DNA from 4 places in the Bradyrhizobium sp. URHA0013 genome. Region 4 is predicted to be linked to each of the others. Evidence: predicted binding sites of a transcription regulator. Region 4 holds the regulator's gene; each other region holds the start of a gene.
The links. The regulator PhoB, encoded in region 4, activates phosphate uptake and scavenging genes when phosphate is short. The targets are predictions, from matches to a motif close to TGTCATNNANCTGTCAT.

Region 1: the regulator PhoB is predicted to act here: its motif matches at 1,671-1,687, upstream of N551_RS0107305 (DUF2794 domain-containing protein).
Region 2: the regulator PhoB is predicted to act here: its motif matches at 2,292-2,308, upstream of N551_RS0127735 (RNA degradosome polyphosphate kinase).
Region 3: the regulator PhoB is predicted to act here: its motif matches at 2,405-2,421, upstream of phnF (phosphonate metabolism transcriptional regulator PhnF).

Annotation. Positions count from the first base shown of each region.
Region 1 covers NZ_JADK01000003.1:1,491,154-1,495,385, forward strand. Annotated here, with positions in the region: gene acnA (aconitate hydratase AcnA) at 1-143, shown strand, start outside; gene N551_RS0107300 (thioredoxin family protein) at 377-1,153, shown strand; gene N551_RS0107305 (DUF2794 domain-containing protein) at 1,751-2,119, shown strand; gene N551_RS0107310 (GNAT family N-acetyltransferase) at 2,232-2,762, opposite strand; gene N551_RS0107315 (Bax inhibitor-1/YccA family protein) at 2,986-3,777, opposite strand; gene N551_RS0107320 (ABC transporter permease) at 4,048-4,232, opposite strand, start outside.
Region 2 covers NZ_KI912426.1:1,519,213-1,523,444, forward strand. Annotated here, with positions in the region: gene ppx (exopolyphosphatase) at 1-10, opposite strand, end outside; gene N551_RS0127735 (RNA degradosome polyphosphate kinase) at 26-2,218, opposite strand; gene N551_RS0127740 (DnaA ATPase domain-containing protein) at 2,347-3,024, opposite strand; gene N551_RS0127745 (CDP-alcohol phosphatidyltransferase family protein) at 3,118-3,660, opposite strand; gene purM (phosphoribosylformylglycinamidine cyclo-ligase) at 3,816-4,232, shown strand, end outside.
Region 3 covers NZ_JADK01000003.1:665,241-669,472, forward strand. Annotated here, with positions in the region: gene N551_RS0103370 (alpha-D-ribose 1-methylphosphonate 5-phosphate C-P-lyase PhnJ) at 1-156, opposite strand, end outside; gene N551_RS0103375 (carbon-phosphorus lyase complex subunit PhnI) at 153-1,256, opposite strand; gene phnH (phosphonate C-P lyase system protein PhnH) at 1,259-1,867, opposite strand; gene phnG (phosphonate C-P lyase system protein PhnG) at 1,872-2,336, opposite strand; gene phnF (phosphonate metabolism transcriptional regulator PhnF) at 2,455-3,183, shown strand; gene phnE (phosphonate ABC transporter, permease protein PhnE) at 3,281-4,129, opposite strand; gene phnE (phosphonate ABC transporter, permease protein PhnE) at 4,126-4,232, opposite strand, start outside.
Region 4 covers NZ_JADK01000003.1:845,997-850,228, reverse strand. Annotated here, with positions in the region: gene pstB (phosphate ABC transporter ATP-binding protein PstB) at 1-782, shown strand, start outside; gene phoU (phosphate signaling complex protein PhoU) at 793-1,509, shown strand; gene phoB (phosphate regulon transcriptional regulator PhoB) at 1,533-2,240, shown strand; gene N551_RS0104245 (GcrA family cell cycle regulator) at 2,479-2,991, opposite strand; gene N551_RS0104240 (aspartate aminotransferase family protein) at 3,447-4,232, shown strand, end outside.

The DNA of each region.
Region 1 (4,232 bases), 650 kb from region 4:
AGAAGCTGACCGCGGAGATCGTCTCCGGCGACGGTTCGCTGCAACGCGTTTCGCTGCTCTGCCGCATCGATACGCTGGACGAGCTCGAATACTACCGCAACGGCGGCATCCTGCACTACGTGCTGCGCAAGCTCGCGGCGTAAGCGCGGATTTGTGAACGGTGGCTCACTGCGAAGTGAGTAGTAGGTTACACGAAGGCGGCCTATCACAAGGCCGCCTTCACGCGTTTGCGGGAGGCTTCGGATGGCCCGCCCGGCGGAGAACCTCACGCCCTGGACGGCTGCTGTGGCGGACGAATGTGTGAGGCCCGTAAGACTACGGTGACCATCCGGCGGTAAGCTTTCCCTCTCGCGAGCAATGGTGTGCGGCGTTCGACATGACAACAATGACGGCTTCTCATCTGGTTTCACGTTGGTCCGGCGCCCTCTGGTCGGGTGCACTTGGTCTCTGTGCGATCGTCGCCGTCATTCGTCCTGCCGAGGCTGATCCCCGCGCCGTTGTCGAATTGTTTACCTCGCAGGGCTGCTCCTCCTGCCCGCCGGCCGACAAGATCATCGGCGACCTCGCCCGCGATCCCTCGATCATCGCGCTGAGCATGCCGATCGACTATTGGGACTATCTCGGCTGGAAGGACACATTGGCCGATTCGCGCTTCTCTGCACGGCAGCGTGCCTATTCGCGCATGCGCGGCGACCGCGAAGTCTACACGCCGCAGGTCGTGGTCAACGGCTCCACGCATGTCGTGGGCAGCGATCGCACTGGCATCGAAAGCGCGATCGGCAAAACCGACACGGGCACTGGTGTGATGAGCGTGCCGGTGACGATGTCGCTCGCGGGCAAGCAGATCAACGTCTCGGTGGCCGCGAGCAAGGAGCCGACGGCGTCCCATGGCGAGGTCTGGATCTGCTCGATTGCGAAGTCGGTGCCGATCGCGATCAGCCGCGGTGAAAATCGCGGACAGCAGGTCATCTATCACAACGTGGTGCGCAACCTGCTCAAGGTCGGCGACTGGACCGGCCGTCCGGAAAGCTGGACGGTGCCGATCGAGAACCTCACGCGCGACGGCGTCGACGGTGCTGTGGTCTACGTCCAGGACGGCAGCCGGGAAAAGCCGGGCCCGATGCTGGGCGCGGCGTACACGTCGCTGCACTAACGCGCACACTTCGAATTTTCCGATTCAAGCACAGTCTCAATCCTCATGGTGAGGAGCGCGCTCTTGCGCGCGTCTCGAACCACGCAGGCCCTGCTGAGGCAGCTCGGCCTCGATCCTTCGAGACGCCGCTTCGCGGCTCCACAGGATGAGGGGAGGGAGTGTTCTCGCTGATGAGGAAGAGATCCGTCGAGGCGAAAACATCCCGGGACAAACAAAACCGGCCCAAACAAAAAAGGACCAACTCGCGTTGGCCCTCCTTGTCGTGCGAACAGACCCGATCCTGACGGCCCCGGGGGGCTGGGGGCTGAGGAATCCGGAACCGAAAGGACCGGGTCAACGCACACAAGTCTTTTCGCAATGCAGGGCGGCAGTCGCTTGGCGGAAAAGCGGCGACACTATGATTCCTGCTAACGATCCCGTGACGGTTTGCCGCGACAGAGTTCCACCGCTGCGTGTGGGCGGTTTGCTCCGGTCCAACGTCCTTACGGGGCCCCTTGCAGTGGGGAACAGTTGGCGCGATCATGCAACTGTCATGATCCGCGGTTCCGGGGACGGTCTTCGCGGACGCGGTCATGCTGATACGACAGGAGGCAGCCTATGAGTCTGTCGGAGGATGCCGATCCGAGCGAACAGCGCGCGGCGGCGCGCCCCGCCGCATCGAATGCGCAACCGAGCCGCGTAACGTTCAACCGGCTCGAGCTGCACCGTATTCTCAATCTCTACGGCCGGATGGTCGCCGACGGCGAGTGGCGCGACTACGCCATCGACTTCCTCAAGGATCGCGCCGTGTTCTCGGTCTTTCGCCGCGCTTCGGAAGTGCCGATCTATCGCATCGAGAAGGATCCGCGCCTCGCGCGCAAGCAGGGCATGTACAGCGTGATCTCGGCGACGGGCCTGATCCTGCGCCGCGGCCACGAGCTGGAGCGCGTGCTCCTGGTGATCGATCGCAAGCTGGCGGTGGTATAGCGGCGCGCTCGGTGCTGTAGGGTGGGCAAAGGCGCATCGCGCCGTGCCCACCATCTTTCGTCAAACGCGTTGGTGATGGTGGGCACGCTTCGCTTTGCCCACCCAACGAGACCTATTTTGTCGGCACGCTCTTCGCGCCCTCGCCGAGGTCGCGCTGCATCATCACCGTGTCCAGCCAGCGGCCGAATTTCAGCCCGACGCTGGGATGCGTGCCGATCATCTTGAAGCCGCCCTTGGTGTGCACGCCGATCGAGCCGGCATTGGCGGAATCGCCGATCACCGCGATCATCTGGCGGAAGCCGCGCGCCTCGCATTCGACGATCAGCCGCTCCAGCAGGAGCGCTCCGAGGCCGCGGCGGTGGAATGAGGGATCGAGATAGATCGAGTTCTCGACCGTGAAGCGGTAGGCCGGCCGCGGCCGGTAGGCACCGGCATAGGCGTAGCCGGCAACGCGCCCGTCGAGGATGGCGACGAAATAGGGATAGCCGCCGTCGATCAGCGTGCGGTAGCGGCGCGTCATCTCGGTGAGGTCGGGCGGCTCCAGCTCGAATGTCGCGGTGCCCTCGCGGACAGCCTGCTGGTAGATGGCGGTGATGGCGGGCAGGTCGGCCTCAAGGGTGGGCCTGATTTCGGGTGCGGACATGCCGCAAGATTAGAGCCTTCCCGGGACGACTGGAAGAGGCAACGGCCTCCCCACGTCGTCATTGCGAGCGGAACGAATCAATCCAGAAATGCGTCCGTGGAAGGACTCTGGATTGCTTCGTCGCAAGAGCTCCTCGCAATGACGTTGGTTGAGGGAACATCACGCCCAAACCAAAACCCCGGCCTTTCGGCCGGGGCTGGTGTCGTTCGCTCTGGTCTGGCGCTTAGTCGCGCTGGCCGAGGAGCTGCAGGAGCAGCGTGAACAGGTTGATGAAGTTCAGGTACAGCGACAGCGCGCCGGTGATGGCCGCACGCTCTGCGATGTCACCGCCGGCCGAGGCGTAGCCGTAGATGTAGTCGTTCTTCAGCCGCTGGGTATCCCAGGCGGTGAGGCCCGCGAACACCAGCACGCCGACCACCGACACGACGAACTGCAGCACCGAGCTCGCCAGGAACAGGTTCACCAGGCTCGCGATGACGATGCCGATCAGGCCCATGAACAGGAACGAACCCATTCCGCTCATGTCACGTTTGGTGGTGTAGCCGTAGAGGCTGAGCGCGCCGAAGGTCGCCGCGGTGATGAAGAACACCCGCACGATCGAGGTGTGGGTGAACACCAGGAAGATCGAGGACAGCGAGACGCCCATCAGCGCCGCGAACACCCAGAACAGGATCTGGGCGGTCGAGGGAGCGAGACGGTTGATGCCCGCCGAGATCACGAACACCATGGCGAGCGGCGCGAGCATGAACAGCCACTTCAGGGGGCTGACGAACATCGCGTAGCCGAACGGCGTCAGGAACAGCTTGCCGACGCGGACGGCTTCCGGGGTCGGAACATCCGTCACGGCGGCCATGTAGACGCCGAGCGCGGCCAAGCCGGTGATGGCCAGGCCGATGCTCATGTAGTTGTAGATGCGCAGCATGTAGGCGCGCAGGCCGGCATCGACCGTCGCGGCGTCAACACGCCCGGCGGCCCTGCCGAAAGGAGAAGCGTAATTGCGGTCTAGGTCCGACATGGTCGAATTCCCGTTGGTTGGTCCGGTCCGGCATGAGGGTCGCCACGCCGCCGGTTCGTCAAATTCTATCTCGGATACCGATGTCTGCCGACTAAATTTTGGCTAACAATCGGGGCTCCGAACCCATTCGATATGTGGGAAACTAACACATCCGCTGCAACCGTCCACGCGCGGCTGAATGTCGCCCTTCCCTGCAATCCAGACGAGCGGACGTGGTTAATCGCCGGAATCGTGCCATTTCGCTCCCGTGCCGCCGCCCGCTACCATTTGTCACAAATTCCGCAACACCGTGGCGGGCTTTTTGTTCAACGCCAGCAGCGTGCCGGCGAGACCCAGGCCGACCGTGACGACCAAGGCAGCCGCGACCACGCCGGCGGCGCTGCCGCCCTGCCAGACGAAGGTGAGGGTCATCAGTCGGGTCACGATCATCCAGGCCGCGACGCTGCCGGCGAAAA
Region 2 (4,232 bases), on a different contig from region 4:
GCCGCTTCACGTCGACGATCCCGGATCAGGATTGATGACGTTCATTACGGCGCGTGAGGCGGCGCGGCGAGGATTCCTTGAGCGACTTACCACGGCCAGACAGACTCGGATTTGTCATGAAGTAGTTGTGGACGTTGAAAGGCTCCTCGCCCTTCGCGGTCTTCATACGCGTTGAGGACCCGTCCGGCAACAATTGCCAGCTCTGTTCATTGTCCTTGAGATTCGCAACCATGATCTGTTCGAGAACCTGCTGATGCACCGTGGGATTTTGCAGCGGACACAGCACCTCGACGCGGCGGTCGAGGTTGCGCGGCATCATGTCCGCCGAGGAGATATACACAGCCGCTTTCGCGCTCGGCAGGCCCTGGCCCATGCCGAAGCAGTAGATTCGGCCGTGTTCGAGGAATCGTCCGATGATCGACTTGACGCGGATGTTTTCCGACAGGCCGGGAATGCCGGGCCTGAGGCAGCAGATACCGCGCACCACGAGTTCGACCTGCACGCCGGCCTGTGAGGCCTCGTAGAGCGCGTCGATGATGTCGGGGTCGACCAGCGCGTTCATTTTCATCCAGATCGCACCAGGCCGGCCGTGTCGCGCATGCGCAGTCTCGCCCTGGATGTGCTCGATGATGCGCTTGCGCAAGGTCAGCGGCGAGACCGCCATCTTTTCCAGATCGCTCGGCGCAGCGTAGCCGGTGATGAAGTTGAACACGCGCGCGGCGTCGCGGCCGATGGTCGGCTCCGAGGTGAAGTAGGAGAGGTCGGTGTAGATGCGCGCGGTCACCGGGTGGTAATTGCCTGTGCCGGTGTGGACGTAGGTCGTTAGGCTGCCGCCCTCGCGGCGCACCACCATCGAGAGTTTCGCGTGCGTCTTCAGTTCGAGGAAGCCGTAGACGACCTGCACGCCGGCGCGTTCGAGGTCGCGCGCCCAGCGGATGTTGGCCTCCTCGTCGAAGCGGGCCTTCAGCTCGATCAGCGCGGTGACGGATTTGCCGGCTTCGGCGGCTTCCACGAGCGCACGCACGATCGGCGAGTTGCTGGAGGTGCGGTAGAGCGTCTGCTTGATGGCGACGACGTCGGGGTCGCGCGTGGCCTGCTGGAGAAACTGCACCACGACGTCGAAGGATTCGTAGGGGTGATGGACGACGAGGTCCTTCTGTCGGATCGCAGCGAAGATGTCGCCGCCTTGCTCGCGCACGCGCTCGGGATGGCGCGGCACATAAGGGGTGAATTCCAGGTCGGGCCGGTCGAGGCGGGTGAGCTGCGAGAGCTCGTTCATGGCGAGCACGCCGTCGACCAGGAACACCTCGTCGTCGGCGGTCGACAGCGCGTGCTGCACGAAGCTGCGCAGCTGTTCCGGCATCTTGGCGTCGATCTCGAGTCGGATCACGGAGCCGCGGCGACGGCGCTTCAGCGCCGTCTCGAACAGGCGGACGAGATCCTCGGCCTCTTCCTCGATTTCGAGTTCGGAGTCGCGGAGGACGCGGAATGCGCCCTGGCCGTGCAGATTGTAGCCGGGGAACAGGCGGTTGATGAACAGAGCGGTGGCCTGCTCCAGGGAGATCAGCCGGACGACCTTGCCCTCGGCCGGCAGGCGGATGAAGCGGTCGATCTTGCCGGGCATGCGGATCAACGCGTTCATCTGCTTGCCGTCGGCGGCGCGCGTGAGCTGGAGCGCGATGGTGAAGCCGAGGCTCGGAATGAACGGGAAGGGGTGGGCCGGGTCGATCGCGAGCGGCGTCAGCAGCGGGAACACGTTGCTGAGGAAGTAGTCCTCGATCCAGGTTCGTTCCGCCTTGGTGACTTCCTTGCCCTCGACCAGCACGATGCCCTCGTCGGCGAGCGTGCCGCGCAGGTCGCGCCAGATTGCCTGCTGGTCGGACGCAAGCTGCGAGACGGTCCGGTTGATGAGCGCGAGCTGCTCGGACGGGGTCAGACCGTCGGGGCTGCGCTCGGCAATGCCCTCGCGCACCTGGGCCTTAATGCCGGCGACGCGGACCATGAAGAACTCGTCGAGGTTATTCGCTGAAATCGACAGGAATCGCACCCGCTCCAGCATGGGGTGGCTGGGATTGACCGATTCCTCCAGGACGCGGCGGTTGAAGTGCAGCCAGGACAGCTCGCGATTGATGAACCGCTCGGGGCTCGATGCGATCGCCGGCGGGCCTTCGGCTTCCGGGGCTTTTTCTTTAACTTCAACAGCTTGCGCAGAGTCCATCAGAAGTCGATCCATCCAGTTCGCCCCAATTTGCGACTTACGCGCAAAACCCGCGGGAGCATGTGTTAGAGCGATGACGTTTCGATGACATTGATGTTCCGCCGCCCGGCCGCGTCAAGCCGCCTTGGTCAGACATCCCGGAGCAGCTCGGCTGCCAGGGCCCGGGTGACGGGACGGCCAAGGCGCAGGGCCTCGGTGTCCAGCAGGTCGACAGCCCGTCGGGCGGCGGCCGAGGACCGCTCCAGGCGAGTGGCGAGGTAGCTGACCACGCTCTCGTCCACCGCGAGCTGGCGGTCGGCGCAGAATTTGACGATCAGGCCGCGGAAGAGCTGATCGTCAGGCGGCAGCAGCGAGATAACAGGGACGGCGCGGAGCCGCGAGCGCAGGTCGGCAAGCTCGATCTCGAGAGAAGCGGGCGCCTCGCGTCCGGTGAAGAGGACGTAGGCGCCGTCCTCGCGCGCCAGATTCATCAGATGGAACAGGGCGCGCTCGTCGAATTCCCTGGCCTTGGGGTCCTCGACCACCAGCGCGCCGGTGGCGAGCGCAGCCGGGACGGCTTCGGCGGTCAGCCCATTGGCCGTGGTCGAGCGGGCGCCTGAAGCCTCGGCCCAGATCGCGGCGAGATGGCTTTTGCCGCTTCCTTCCGGGCCGGCCAGCCACATGATCCGGTTCGGCCATTCCGGCCAGGCGTCGATGAGGGCAAGACCGGCGGCATTAACGGGGCCTTCGAGGAAATTGTCCCGGCTCAGGCTCTCCGCATGCGGAAGCGAAAACGCCAATTGTCGGGGATGAACGCGGCCTGGCACGCTTGCTTTGCTCCGTGCCGGCGTGCCGGCTTCGTTTGACGAGATGCGACTTCATCGAGCGGGAGTTGGCCTTTTACGGGGCCGCTTCCCAACTCACTTGGCCTCGATCGTGCTCATGTGCCGCAACCACTCAACGAGATAGAGCGACACGGAGGAGAGCGTGAAGACCGTTACGAGGCCCATCAGGATGATATCATAAGGACCGGCTTTGAAGCCGAAGGCGAGGGCGGCCAGCACCAGCGCCGCGAACGCTACCTGAGCCACAGTGTTGAGCTTGGATACCTTCGAGGGCTTCATCTCCACAGGGCGGTCGAACAGCCACGATATGATCACGGCGGCGACGATCATGATGTCGCGCGAGACCACTAAGATGACGATCCAACGCGGAATCGCGCCCCAGATGCCCAAGGCCATGTAGATCGAGACCAGCAGCGCCTTGTCGGCGAGCGGGTCGAGCAAGGCGCCGAGCTCGCTCGTCATGTTGAAGCGCTTGGCAAGGAAGCCGTCGACCGCGTCGCTGATGCCGGCGATCAGGAAGACGGCGAACGCCACCTCCATTTGGCTCGACACGATGGCCCAGACGATGATCGGGACCAGCATGATGCGGCCCAAAGTAATGATGTTCGGTATACTCACACGGCGCTTCCCGGCACCCGGCCTGACCTCGAATTCGGCCCTTTGGAGGCTGAACCGGTTGATATCTCTACATAGTATACGGAGGCGCGCCATGCGAGCCATTGCGCGTCCCCGGAATTCGACGTAACCAGCCGCAAACCCACTGGAAATCGGGCATGACCGACCGCAAAAACGGCCTCACTTACGCCGATTCAGGCGTCGATATCGACGCGGGCAACCGCCTGGTCGACCTGATCAAGCCAATGGTGCGCGCAACCGCGCGGGCCGGCGCCGACGCCGAAATCGGCGGATTCGGCGGCCTGTTCGACCTCAAGGCGGCCGGTTTCAAGGATCCCATCCTGGTGGCCGCGACCGATGGCGTTGGCACCAAGGTCAAGATCGCGATCGAGACCGGCCTGCATGGCGGGATCGGCATCGACCTCGTCGCCATGAGTGTCAACGACCTCGTGGTGCAGGGCGCCGAGCCGCTGTTCTTCCTGGACTATTTTGCCTGCGGCAAGCTCGATCCAGAGGCGACCGCATCGATCGTCGCCGGTGTCGCCGAAGGCTGCCGCGAATCCGGCTGCGCCCTG
Region 3 (4,232 bases), 180 kb from region 4:
TACGCCGCCGGTGCCCCAGCCATAGGGCATCGGCATTTCACGGCTGGCGAACGGCACCTGATAGCCGGGGATCGCGATCGCCTTGAGGATTGCGCGGCGGATCATCCGTTTGGTCTGTTCGTCGAGATAGGCGAAATTGTAGGCGGGCGCGTTCATTCCGCGGCCTCCTTCATGGCATCAGGCGCATTGGCTTCAGTGAATTCCTTGCGCAGCTTGCGCAACAGGCCGAGCTCGGACTGGAAGTCGACATAGTGCGGCAGCTTGAGATGCTCGACGAAGCCGGTCGCCTGGACGTTGTCCGAATGCGACATCACGAATTCTTCATCTTGCGCAGGGGCGAGCGCCTCTTCGCCCAGCTCGCGCGCGCGCAACGCGCGGTCGACCAGCGCCATCGACATGGTCTTGCGCTCGCTCTGGCCAAAAGCGAGGCCATAGCCACGCGTGAAGCACGGCGCTTCGGTCGCGGAGCCCTTGAACTGGTTGACCATCTGACACTCGGTGAGCTCGATCGATCCGAGCGGCACGGCGAAGCCGACGTCTTCCGCCGAAAATTCGACATCGACCTCGCCGAAGCGAATCTCGCCAGCGAAGGGATGGTTGCGGCCGTAGCCGCGCTGGGTGGAATAGCCCATCGCCAGCAAGAACCCTTCGTCGCCACGCGCGAGATTTTGCAGGCGCAGGTCACGATCCGCCGGAAAGTTCAGCGGCTCGCGGGTGAGGTCGCCGACGCTGGCGCCCTCTTCCGCTTGCGGCGAGGGCTCGATCAGGCCGTCGCGGCCGAGGATATCCGTCACCCGCGGTGTGGGCACTGTCGATGCTTCGGCCGTCGCTGGCGCTTCCGGCACAAAGCCTTCGGCGAGCGAGGGATCGAGCAGGCGATGGGTGTAGTCGAAGGTCGGCCCGAGAATCTGGCCGCCGGGAATGTCCTTGAAGGTCGAGGACACCCGCCGCTGCACCCGCATCGCGCCGGTCTCGACCGGCTCGCTGGCGCCGAAGCGCGGCAGCGTGGCGCGGAAGGCACGGACCAGGAAGATCGCCTCGATCAGATCGCCGCGCGCCTGCTTGATGGCGAGCGCCGCGAGCTCGCGGTCATAGAGCGAGCCTTCGCTCATGACGCGGTCCACGGCGAGACCAAGCTGCTCCGAGATCTGGTCGAGGGAAATTTCCGGCACGCTTTGATCGCCGCGCCGCGCACTGGCGAGCAGGCGATGGGCGTTCTCGATGGCGCGTTCGCCGCCTTTGACTGCGACATACATGCTTAGCTTCCCTTGCTCACGACACGCGTGGTGCGCGGGATCGCAACCACGGCGTCATCGGCCACCAGCACCACATCGACGCCGCGCGGAAACAGCGCCTCGTTAATACGAAGTCGCTCGAACAGGTCGAACGGCTTGATCGACGCCTGGAGCGTGGCGACACCGTCGATGCCGGGGCCGCGCAGCTCGAAGCTGCGTCCGGCGTCAAGGCTATCGACCTGGACGATCAATGTGGTCGAGCGATCCGGATATTCGCTGGTGCCGAGCGCGAAGCGCTCGAACGAAGGCAGCACTCCGCCGTCGCCGATCAGCGCGAAGCTGGCGATCGAGGGATCCTGCACCACCGGTGCGCCGGTGTGGAACTTCAGCCATTTTGTCACGTCGGTGCTTTCCGACATGCGCGCATCGAGCCAGAGCGGCGTGTCGTGGTCGAACAGCGTCAGCGCGATCGCGGCCGTGCCGCGCATCATCGTTTGAGGCGCTCCTGATGTCGGCACGATGCGCTGGACCGATCCCGGCCGCGCCATCGCGTCCATGACCGAGCGAAAGGTCGATTGCGCCGACAGCACCTTGTCGGCGAACCCCGGCGGCAGTTCCGCAATCGTGGTCATGATCTCACCCCTCACCGCGCACCATGGTGTAGAAATCAACCTTCGTCGCGGCGGTCTCGGCCGCCACCTGTTTGCGCTTGGCCATCAGCTGCTCACGCAACGGCGCGATAATATCCCGCTCCACCGCGGCGCCGAAATCGCTGGACTGCACCAGCGCATCGCACAGCGCGATCAGCCGCGCCTTCTCGCCGTCGCGACCGAGCGTGTAACCGAAACCGACCTCGCCGCTCGCAAGCCGCACCGCGGCGCGCGACACGGTGGCTTCACCGAGGTTGAACGGCGCGCCGTCGCCGCCGACCCGGCCGCGCAGCATGACGAGGCCGTTTTCCGGCGCGCGCAGATCCTGATGCGCCGGCAAAGCGAGAGCGCGGAGGCGAGCGGCGATCTCGCCCGCCTCCGCGTGCGCCAGCACGGCCATTGCGGCCTTGCGCTGGGCTTGCTGATTGTTGTGCTGGGTCACCACATCCACCGACTTTTCTGCAGAACTTGCCGAATCCAAGTTGTCTATGATACTAGACAACTTGATAGCGGAGCGCCATGACTGTTTCGTGACAAGGGCGTGATTTCTGGAGTAGCTTCCCGGCCACATGAGCATGCAAGACACAGCTTCCTCCGGCGTCGCATTGTGGCGCCTCGTTGCCGACGGCATCGAGCGCGGTATCGCCGATGGCCGCTTTGCGGCCGGCGACAAGCTGCCGGGCGAGGTGGAGATCGCCGAAACCTATCGCGTCAACCGCCACACCGTGCGGCGCGCGCTGGCCGCGCTTGCCGAGCGCGGCATCGTGCGGGCCGAACGCGGCAGCGGAACCTATGTCGAGACGCAGAAGCTCGCCTATCCGCTGCGATCGCGGACTCGTTTCTCCGAGATCGTCGGCGCGGACGGCCGCGAACCGCATGGCCGGTTGATCGAGGCGTCCGATGATGTCGCGACCCGCGAACTCGCGCGGGAACTCGGCCTCAAGACTGGTGCACCGCTGGTGCGGATCGAGGCGATGCGCCTCGCCGACCGCACGCCGATCTGCGTCTCCACGACGTGGCTGTCGGCGCAGCTGTTTCCGGGTGCGGGCGACGTCTTTGCCGCGACCCGCTCGATGACGAAATTGCTCGAGCATTACGGCGTCCGCGACTATCGCCGCGGCGCGACCCGGATCACCGCCGGCATCGTTGACGCAACCGACGCCGCACGGCTCGATCTGGCGCTGGGACGGCCGATCCTGGTGGTCGACGCCACCGATCACGATCTCGACGGCAAGCCGCTGGTCACCAAGCATTCGCGCTTTGCGGCGGAGCGGGTGGAATTTTTGGTGGAGTCGTAGGGTGGGCAAAGGCGCACTTGCGCCGTGCCCACCATCCATCCAGTACTGCGATTGAACTGGTGCGCACGCGGCGCTTTACCACCCTACGAAATCGTGATCAGGCCACCGCCCTTCGCCCAATAATCGCGAAGCGCAGTTTTCCCGAGACGAAATCGATCGCGGCGACCGCGACCAGGATCATCAGGATCAGGAACAACACCTTCTGCCATTCCAGCACGCGGATCTGCTCGGCGAGTTGGAGGCCGATACCGCCGGCACCGACGATGCCGATGATGGTAGCCGAACGCGTGTTCGACTCGATGAAATAGAGCACTTGGCCGGCGATCACGGGCAAAACCTGCGGCAGCAGACCGAAGCGGATCTCGTGCAGCGCACTGCCGCCGGAGGCGCGGATGCCCTCGACCTGCTTCTGGTCCGCGCCCTCGATCGCCTCCGAGAACAGCTTTCCAAAGGCGCCGAAATCGGACACGGCAATGGCGAGCACGCCGGCAAACGGGCCGAGCCCGACCACGTTGATCCAAACCAGCGCCCAGATCAGCGTATCGACGCCGCGGATCGAATCCAGGAAACGTCGAATCGGGAAGCGCAAAATGCTCGACGGCACCACGTTACGCGCGGCAAGAAGACTGATCGGCAGCGCGAACACCGCAGCCAGCGTCGTGCCGAGCAGCGCGATCGACAGCGTCTCGCCCAGCGCCTTCAGATAGATCGGCAGCGACGAACCGGGATCCGGCGGAATCATCATCAGGCTGATCCAGCCGAGCTGGCTGAGGCCGGCGACGAAGCGCGAGGGCGAGAAGTCGAGATCGACGAGGCCATAAATCAGGATCGCGAGCGCCGCGACGATCATCCCCGGCATGGCGAGCCGCGCCGAGGCCGGCCGGTCGAACACATCGGGGTAGCGCGCGCGAAGCGCGGCGATGTCGATCTCCTGCGGCCCCGTCACGTCCGCGTCTCCCTGCCGAACAGGCGGCCGCGCAGCCAGCCGGTGCTGATGTCGATAATGAAGACCGTGACGATGATGGTGAGCAGGATGGCGCTGACGTCGG
Region 4 (4,232 bases):
TGCCGCACGCGGCAGTGCTGCCGGAGGCGCCCCCCAAGGTGACCGTGCGCAACCTGAACTTCTATTACGGCGAGCACCACGCGCTGAAAAACATCAACCTGACGCTCGGCGCCAACCGCGTCACGGCGTTCATCGGTCCGTCGGGCTGCGGCAAGTCGACCCTGCTGCGCATCTTCAACCGGATGTACGACCTCTATCCCGGTCAGCGCGCCACCGGTCAGCTCATGCTCGACCAGACCAACATCCTCGACGGCAAGCTGGACCTCAATCTGCTGCGCGCCCGCGTCGGCATGGTATTCCAGAAGCCCACGCCGTTCCCGATGACGATCTACGAGAACATCGCGTTCGGCATCCGTCTCTATGAGAAGATCTCGAAGTCCGAGATGGACGGCCGCGTCGAGAAGGCGCTGCGCGGCGGCGCGCTGTGGAACGAGGTCAAGGACAAGCTCAACGCCTCCGGCCTGTCGCTCTCCGGCGGCCAGCAGCAGCGCCTCTGCATCGCCCGTACCGTCGCGGTGCGGCCCGAGGTGATCCTGTTCGACGAACCCTGTTCGGCGCTCGACCCGATCTCGACCGCCAAGGTCGAGGAGCTGATCCAGGAGCTGTCCGAGGATTACACGATCGCGATCGTCACCCACAACATGCAGCAGGCGGCGCGCGTCTCCGACAAGACCGCCTTCATGTATCTCGGCGAGTTGATCGAGTTCGACGACACCAGCAAGATCTTCACGTCGCCGTCCGACCGGCGCACGCAGGATTACATCACCGGCCGGTTCGGCTAGGAGACGCGACATGGGTTCTGAACATACCGCAAAGGCCTTCGACACCGACCTCCAGGAACTCACGCGCCTGGTCGCCGAGATGGGTGGCATCGCCGAACGCATGATCGTCGAGTCCGTCGACGCATTGATCCGCCGCGACGTCCCGCTCGGCCAGCGCGTCGTCGCCATCGACACCGAGCTCGACGCGCTGCAGAAGCGCATCGAGGAGCGTGCGGTGCTCACCATCGCCCGGCGCCAGCCGATGGCAGTCGATCTGCGCGAGATCGTCGGCGCCATGCGCGTCGCGACCGATCTCGAGCGCATCGGCGACCTCGCCAAGAACATGGGCAAGCGCGTTGCGGCGCTGGAGACGGACTTCCATCCGCTCAAGCTGTTCCGCGGCCTCGAGCACATGACCGACCTCGTGCAGCAGCAGGTCAAGTCGGTGCTGGACGCTTATGCCGCGCATGATTTGCCGGCGGCGATGGCGGTGTGGAAGGGTGACGAGGAAGTCGACGCCATCTGCACCTCGCTGTTCCGCGAGCTCCTCACCTACATGATGGAGGATCCGCGCAACATCTCGTTCTGTATTCACCTGATGTTCTGCGCCAAGAACATCGAGCGGATCGGCGACCACGCCACCAACATCGCCGAGACCGTGTTCTACATGATCGAGGGCCAGGCGATCACCGACAAGCGGCCGAAGGGCGACATGACGACCTTCGCCAACACGGTACCGAACACCTGAAGACTTAAGGGAGCGACGACCCGATGGGCGCACGCATTATGGTGGTTGAGGACGAGGAAGCCCTGACCGAGCTTCTCCGCTACAACCTCGAAGGCGACGGTTATGACGTCGAGACGGTGATGCGCGGCGACGACGCCGACACCCGCCTCAAGGAGCACATCCCCGATCTGATCGTGCTCGACTGGATGCTGCCGGGCCTGTCAGGCATCGAATTGTGCCGGCGGCTTCGCACCCGTCCCGAGACCAAGCAGCTGCCGATCATCATGCTCACCGCGCGCGGCGAGGAGAGCGAGCGGGTGCGGGGTCTTGCGACCGGCGCCGACGATTACATCGTCAAGCCGTTCTCGGTGCCGGAGCTACTGGCGCGCGTGAAGGGCCTGCTGCGGCGCGCAAGCCCGGAGCGGCTCGCCACCGTCCTCGCTTTTGGCGACATCGAGCTCGACCGCGACAAGCGCCGCGTGGCGCGCTCCGGCCGGCCGATCGATCTCGGTCCGACCGAATATCGCCTGCTGGAGTTCTTCCTGGAGCACCCGGGACGGGTGTTCTCGCGCGAGCAACTGCTCGACAGCGTCTGGGGCCGCGACATCTATATCGACGAGCGCACTGTCGACGTGCATATCGGCCGCCTGCGCAAGCTGCTCAATCTCGGCCGCGAGCAGGACCCGATCCGCACCGTCCGCGGGGCCGGTTACGCGCTGGATGATCGGTTTGCGAAGGCGGAGCAGGTGTAGGGTTGCAGCTTTGTTTCTTGGCAAGCTGTCCCCGAATTCTTCGACGTCGTCCCGGACAAGCGAGCGCTGATCCGGGACCCATAATCACCGAACGTGGTTTGGCGAAGACTCGGAGTGACCTCTTTCGCGCAACAACTGCGCGCTCCGAGTATGGGTCCCGGCCCCCATGCGCAATTGCGCACTAGGCCGGGACGAGACTGAAATCGTTGAGCCGTCTTCGCGCGACGACTTGCCGTAATTACCGCGGCCCCGGCTTCACCGGTGCACGCCGCCGATCCGACGCCGGCTGGTACGCGACGCGCGAGTGCTGGGCGCAATAGGGCAGGCCGGACAGCGCCCGTCCACCGCAGAAGAAGAAGTCCGGGCTCGAGGGATCGCCGACCGGCCAGTGGCAGGTCGCCTCGTTCAATTCCAGCAGTGACAGCCGCTGGCTCATCGGCACCACGTTGTCATAGGTGACCGGATCCGGCTCAGCCTCGACCTCGAAGGCCTGCGCCAGCGCGGTGTTGCCGCGCGAGATCGGGCGGCTCACCCGCATCATGTGCTGCGCGGGGCGCGCCTTGCGCGGCCGCGGCGCTGCCGACGAAGGGCTCTTGGCGCGGCCCGAGAGGCCGAGCCTGTGCACTTTGCCGATCACGGCATTGCGGGTCACATTGCCGAGCTCCGCCGCGATCTGGCTGGCCGAAAGTCCGGCCTCCCAGAGCTTTTTCAGCTGCTCGACGCGATCATCGGACCAGGTCAAAACCGTCATTGCACCCTTTCCCTCGCTGCGCGCCAGCCATCCTGGGGCCTCGCAGCGAATGCCTAAGCCTTCAAAAACCCGTGCCGCCAGAATCCCTTAAGGCTCGCCGGGCGCGTCTTGAACGCCCGAACGTTTACGCCGGTACATAAGGACTTAAAGATCAGAACCACTGCACGAGATGTCGTATCTGACAATCCAAACGCTACAATATGGCGTGACTCCCGCGCAAGAGTCCGCCGACTCGCTTCCACATGTTCCGTGACTAAATCCCGCAAAATCGGCACCGCAAGACTACGGATTCAGCGTTTCGCGAGGCTTTCCGGGCGGCATTGACACCCGTTTCACCAAGCCTAAGATAGTCGCACGTGCCGCCCGCAAGAGGCGGCACGTTTCGTTTTCCGGGCCGGTCGATGGTGCGTTGCGCAATGCACGCTCACACCGTCCGCAACATTCAAGTGACCGTCATGACTAACAGCGCAGCGCCGCATTTGCTCCCCGTTTTCGCCAGGTCCGACCTCGGTTTCGAGCGTGGCGAAGGCTGCTGGCTGATCGCGACCAATGGCGAGCGCTATCTCGATTTCACCTCCGGGGTGGCGGTGAATGCGCTCGGCCATGCCCATCCGGCGCTGGTCGCGGCGTTGCAGGAGCAGGCCACGAAGCTCTGGCACATGTCGAACCTGTTCCAGAGCCCGGACGGCGAAAAGCTCGCCGCGCGCCTGTGCAATGAAAGTTTTGCGGATTTCGTGTTCTTCTGCAATTCCGGCGCCGAAGCGCTGGAATGCGTGATCAAGGTGGTGCGCCGTTATCACGCCGCGAAGGGCCATCCCGACCGCTATCGCATGATCACCTTCGAAGGCGCGTTCCATGGCCGCACGCTGGCGACGCTGGCCGCGACGGGTTCGGCAAAATATCTCGAAGGTTTCGGCCCCCCGATGGAGGGCTTCGACCAGGTTGCGCATGGCGATCTCGAGGCGGTGAAAAAGGCGATCGGTCCGCAGACCGCCGGAATCCTGATCGAGCCGATCCAGGGCGAGGGCGGTGTCCGTTCGGCAACGCCTGCCTTCCTGAGGGCGTTGCGCCAGCTCTGCGACGAGAAGGGTCTGTTGCTCGCCTTCGACGAGGTGCAAACCGGCATGGGTCGCACCGGCGATCTGTTCGCGTACCGCCGCCTTGGCGTCGAGCCCGACGTGATGTCGCTGGCCAAGGCGCTCGGCGGCGGCTTCCCGATCGGCGCGTGCCTTGCGACCGCG